Desulfopila inferna: one gene and its partner. Each later gene encodes a partner of the first gene's protein in a complex. Links are inferred from orthologs where the notes say so. Each region holds a gene or a part of one and is shown in the gene's direction. Other genes may lie near its edges.

What was found. Proteins that work in one complex are often made in the same cells at the same time.
Region 2: the proteins of JWG88_RS06275 (region 1) and trxA are in contact, whole or in part, in an NMR structure (PDB 2IPA), measured with the Bacillus subtilis proteins. The link is inferred for Desulfopila inferna from one-to-one orthologs.

What each region holds. Positions count from the first base shown.
Region 1 is NZ_JAFFQE010000002.1:512,935-515,875, reverse strand. The notes cover bases 1-2,865. They hold JWG88_RS06275 (arsenate reductase ArsC), read left to right. Parts: upstream 1-1,169; coding sequence 1,170-1,562; downstream 1,563-2,865. Other genes in these bases: arsB (ACR3 family arsenite efflux transporter), read left to right, coding at 1,559-2,743; JWG88_RS21600 (ArsR/SmtB family transcription factor), read left to right, coding at 730-1,233; JWG88_RS06280 (dihydrolipoyl dehydrogenase family protein), read right to left, coding at 1-497. In the rest of the region: JWG88_RS06265 (exopolysaccharide biosynthesis protein), read right to left, coding at 2,925-2,941. UniProt on the Bacillus subtilis protein: Catalyzes the reduction of arsenate [As(V)] to arsenite [As(III)]. In vitro, can dephosphorylate para-nitrophenyl phosphate (pNPP).
Region 2 is NZ_JAFFQE010000004.1:378,544-381,337, reverse strand. The notes cover bases 61-2,778. They hold trxA (thioredoxin), read left to right. Parts: upstream 61-1,115; coding sequence 1,116-1,442; downstream 1,443-2,778. Other genes in these bases: JWG88_RS12590 (hypothetical protein), read right to left, coding at 2,378-2,778; JWG88_RS12595 (outer membrane protein assembly factor BamD), read left to right, coding at 1,576-2,274; hemL (glutamate-1-semialdehyde 2,1-aminomutase), read right to left, coding at 61-722. Outside these bases: more of hemL, read right to left, coding at 1-60; more of JWG88_RS12590, read right to left, coding at 2,779-2,794. UniProt on the Bacillus subtilis protein: Participates in various redox reactions through the reversible oxidation of its active center dithiol to a disulfide and catalyzes dithiol-disulfide exchange reactions.

The sequences.
Region 1 (2,941 bases):
ACCTCTCGCAGTTCGAGAAAATCACTGCTGGTAGCCATGTATTCCTGACCCTCGAAAGGTAAATCCATGGGTTTTGCTCCCGTGGCCACAACGATATACCGTCCCTGAATCTTTGTTTCACCAAACTGGAGGGTGGTGCCATCCACAAATTGTGCCGAACCTTTCAGATACTCAACACCGTTGCCGCGCAGGGCTTTAACCGTACTCTCGGGAACGGTTGAGGTGAATCTGTTTTTTTCATTGAGAATTTCCCGCCAGTCCGTCAGCGGCGGTACAGTGACGCCGATATGTTGAAGATGGCGGCTGCGGGCTACTACTTCGGTTACCTCGTAAAACCATTTTTTGGCCTGACAGCCACGCAAGGCACAGACACCACCCGGGGAATCGCTCTGCTCGACCAGGGCGACACTCAACCCTTCTGCAGCGAGCTCATATGCTGCGGTCTGCCCTGCTGTTCCGGAGCCGATGATGATGACATCATACTTTTTTATGATCATAGTTGTCTCCCTTGGTGTGGTTTTCTGCCAATTGCCTGGATTTTCTGGCTTGCTTCGCCGTAACCATCTGATATTTAGTATAAACAGTCTACGTATTTTGGAGCCATCTTGCAAGGGATGGTTTTTTCTTCAGTAGGCTTTTTATCACTCCCATCAAAAAAGGCGATGGAAAATCTAAGAAAAACGGGATATATTTAGTCAATCGGCTAAATGAAGAACCGGAGAGATGCTTATGCAGACATTATCGTCAATGTTCAAAGCGCTGGCGGATAAAAACCGCCTGCGAATCGTGGCGGCATTGCTGCAGCATGACGAACTCTGTGTCTGCCAACTTACGGAACTCCTTGGGGTTGCCGGCGCTACCGCCTCACGGCATCTTTCTCTACTGCAGAAAGCGGACCTGGTGCAAAGCAGAAAGGTGGGGCGCTGGGTCTATTGCCGGCTCAGGGACGATCTGCCGCATGAGTTCCCCATGGACTGGCTCAAAGAGCATCTTCTGCAGGATAGCGACATTGTAAAGAATATGGAGCGGATGAGAGCTGTCCTCGCCGAGAACCCTGAAGCCATCTGCAGAAAGCGGCGAGGTGACACCACCCCAGCCGGGGTATGCGCGCAGAATCGAACAAAAAAAAGATTCTCTTCCTCTGTACCGGCAACTCCTGTCGCAGCCAGATGGCGGAAGGCTGGACCAGTCATCTCCATGCCGATTCCCTTGAGGCCCATTCCGCCGGAATAAAGGCCCATGGACTCAATCCCTATAGCGTGGAAGTGATGAATGAGGCAGGCATCGACCTCTCCGGCCATCGCTCCAAACAGCTCGATGAGTTTGATCTGCAGAGCTTCGATGTCATCATCACTCTCTGTGATCATGCCCATGAGAGCTGCCCGCTTGTACCGCCCGGCTGCCGTCTGGTCCATAAAGGATTCGACGACCCCCCGAGGCTTGCCCGGAATTTGCAATCGAAAGAAGATATACTTCAATGTTATCGAAGGGTGAGGGATGAGATTCAGGCGTATGTTCAGTCTTTTCCCGCATCCTTACCTCTGGAGGAGAAAGAGAAATGACAGCAGCACAACCCGGGGATGACCGCAAAATGTCCTCTCTTTTTGAGCGTTATCTAACCCTTTGGGTACTTTTGTGTATCGCCCTGGGCGTTATCTTAGGCAAAATAGCTCCCGGATTCGCCAGGGCGCTGGACGACATGACACTGAATGTCGGCGGAGCTCCGGTTGTCTCCATTCCCATTGCCGTTTGTCTGTTTTTCATGATGTATCCGATTATGGTGAAGATAGACTTCGGATCGGTGATACAGGCCGGCAAAAGCGGTAAACCGGTTTTTCTTACCATGTTTATCAACTGGGCCGTCAAGCCTTTTACCATGTATGCCATTGCCGCCCTCTTCCTCGGCGTACTCTTTCGCGGATTTATAGGGGTTGAGGCGGTCGATCTGGTCAAAATGCCCTTCGGCCTGGACCTGGATGTGGGTGCCACCCATGGTGCAGGCACCGTAGTCCTGCATGAGGGTGTAAAAATGCTGGAGATACCGCTGTGGCGCAGTTACCTGGCCGGTTGCATACTCCTGGGGATAGCGCCATGCACGGCAATGGTGTTGGTCTGGGGTTTTCTGGCCCGCGGCAACGACGGCCTGACCCTGGTGATGGTCGCCATTAATTCCCTCACCATGCTGGTTCTCTACGGTGTTCTGGGTGGTTTTCTCCTCGGGGTAGGACGTCTGCCGGTTCCCTGGGAGGCGCTGTTGCTCTCCATCTCCGTCTATGTCGCCTTGCCGCTGGTAGCCGGTTATTTCTCCAGAAAAATGATCCTGCGGGCCAAGGGGGAAAAATGGTTTAAAGAACGTTTTCTCCATGTTCTTACCCCGGTGACCATAATCGCCCTGCTTACTACGCTGGTGCTGCTCTTTAGCTTCAAGGGAGAGGTCATCCTCTCCAATCCGCTGACCATTGTCTGGATTGCCGTGCCGCTCTTTATCCAGACGGTGGTGATTTTTGCGCTTGGCTACTGGCTCGCCCGGGTATTTCGCTTGAAATATGAAGACGCCGCACCGGCAGCCATGATAGGCGCCTCCAATCACTTCGAGGTGGCCATCGCCACATCAGTCATGCTCTTTGGCCTCTCTTCCGGGGCGGCGCTGGCGACGGTGGTCGGTGTGTTGATCGAGGTACCGGTCATGCTGATGCTGGTGAAAATCTGTTTGAACACCAGGCATTGGTTTGCAGAAAACTGAGGTTATTTGTCCGAGACAGGGCAGATAGTATTGTTATAGAAGATAATCCCGTAAAAAGTCATCGAAGTTCCGGGATGGACTCTGCGATAAGCACCCGGACGGGCATAAACTCCGACTTCGAGAAAGCCCGATATACTAGGCGTAGTATCTGAAAACGTAGATCGGGTTTTTTACGAGTCCATCATAAAAGGCTGTAAA
Region 2 (2,794 bases), on another replicon or contig:
ACCTCATCGAAGATAAGAATAATGCCCAGTTCCCGGGTAAGCCTTCTCAGAGTCTGCAGAAATTCCGGCTGAGGCGGTATGCAGCCCATGTTGCCGGCGACCGGCTCGATAATGACACAGGCAATATCCAATTTCTCATCCCGCAGTGTCCTCTCCAGAATCTCCACATTATTATAGGGAATCGAAGCGGTATTTTTGACAACATCATCCGGCACTCCCGGACTGCCCGGGATTCCCAGGGTGATTACACCTGAACCGGCTTTTATCAGGAAAGAATCGGCATGGCCATGATAACATCCATCGAACTTTATCACGGTATTCTTACCCGTGTACCCCCTGGCGAGCCGAACGGCGCTCATGGTCGCCTCCGTTCCGGAATTGACAAAACGAACCTTTTCCACGGAAGGTACCGCCTCGACCACCATCCGGGCCAGATCGACCTCGGAAGGCGTGGGTGCGCCAAAACTGGTGCCCGCTGTTGCACTCCTCTGTACCGCCTCGACAATATCAGGATGTGCGTGTCCCATTATCATCGGTCCCCAGGAACAGACAAAATCGGTATATCTGTTGCTATCCACATCGTAAACAGTTGAGCCCTCAGCTCTTTCGATAAACACCGGTTCACAGCCCACGGATCGGCAGGCTCTGACGGGGCTGTTCACCCCGCCGGGAATATATTTCTGTGCCTCTTTAAACATTTGGCCGGATCTGACTGTATCCATGGAATCTCCTTGTCTGTATTCTATCTGAAAATTTGGTCTCGAATTCTGTACATCCGCACTCTTCGCTTGTTCGGATGCCCTAAGTTTCCCGGCACCGACACCTCAACCTGCAACTTCGATGACTTTTCCGAGATCATCAGGTTAAACTTAAGACTATAGCATGGGGAAAGAAACAGTGTCAAACAGCTTCCAGCTCCTTGCTGTTAAATAGTGTTTACTGTTGACTATCTATCTTTCAAGTTTACATTATCAAATTCAATTTCCGTGACAATTTTACTTGTCACGGAAAAAGGCAACAGGTAAACTGAAGTCGGGATCGTAATCATTTGAAGCCGGTTTACTATTACTTTCCAACTATCATTATTATCACGTACTTTTTAAGGAGAAGAAAATATGGCAAGCGATAAAGTCCAACAGATAAGTGATGCAGATTTTGATTCGATTATTGGCTCTGACACACCTACTCTGGTAGATTTCTGGGCCCCATGGTGCGGACCCTGCAAAGCAATCGGCCCAGTCGTTGAAGATCTCGCTGAGGAGTTTGACGGAAAGATCAATATCGCCAAAATGAATGTCGATGATAATCCTGCAACCCCGGGGAAATTCGGGATACGAGCCATACCGACACTGATTATGTTCAAGGGAGGTGAGGTTGTTGATCAGATCACCGGAGCCGTCGGTAAATCTCAGCTCGTCGATCTCATCAATAAAGCCATTTAACATGTATTGCTTTGCTCTCCGGCAAACCGTATCTCAGCCAGGATACGCCAGCGGAGATCTTCGTTCATTTTAGCCGGAATCTGTTTCTTTCGGCAAAAACTGGTGTTTCTTAATTTCGTCTCTTTATTTCCTTATGAACTTATTACTTGGTATTTCACCCCGTCATCCCCTGCACCTCGTTTTTATTATTGCTCTTTTAGCTCTTCTGGCGGGCTGTTCGGCATCAGGAAAATTTTTCGAGGATACCGCCCCGAAAGATATGGACCTCAGTATGGCCCCGCAGATCCTTGCCCAGAAAGGCATGGAGGAATATAACCGAGGGAAATATTTCGTAGCTCTTGAATATTTCAACACAATCCTCGATAACCACCGCTTTACACCAGAGGCGCTGCTGGCCGAACTGAAAGTGGCGGACTGCCACTATTATATGGAAAAATACACGGAAGCATATGTGTATTACGAAAAATTTGAGGAAATGCACCCTACCAATGAGGCTATTCCCTATGTGATGTATCAGAAGGCAATGTGTTACTACAAACGTATTGATACCATTGACCGGGATATTTCAAATGCAAAGAAGGCCATCGAACGATTCCAGCTCCTGGTAAAGGCTTATCCTGAATCTCCTTACATCACAGATGCCGAAGCCAAACTTAGGGCCTCCAGGGAATTTTTGGCAAATCATGAATTCAGTGTAGCGAAATTCTACATCAGGACCAAGGAACCGGGTCAAGCCGTTGTTCGACTTAATTATCTGCTCGCCATGTATCCCCAGACTGAGATTGTCTCCCAGGCAAGAGATCTGCTCAGTGAGGTTGAGGCAAAAAGATAAATCCTAAAACTATCGCCCCGCCGTTCAGATGAACGGCGGGGCGATAGTTATCTAGTGCCCTTCCCGCAATTTGGTTTTTGGCAAAAGGAAGTAAACCTTTCAACTACAGCAGGAATCTTCCCTGAGCATCTGTTTTCGGACCGAGAAGCCTGAGGTTCGGGAATATCTTGAAAGCAATATAAAAAGACAGAATAATGGCCAATATCAGCAGAATGAGCTTAAGCAGGCCGAAAAGGGTTACGAATTTTGCCAGAAGGAACCATTCCAGCAGATCGAAAAGGCACCAAAAACCCAGCAGTCTGTAAATACCCCCATGAAACTGGTAGACGAAATAACTGAACACCAGCGGAAGGCCGATTCGGAGGAAAATAAAGATGGTGGACTGCTGGAAATCGATGGGTAGCTCCTGGAGAAATCCCATTATCGACACACCGACTAAAATAAGGAACAGAACGCTATTCAGGCGGAGATATCTTGTACGCATCTCCTGTTTCGGTATGGACGCTATGGCAAAAGCGAC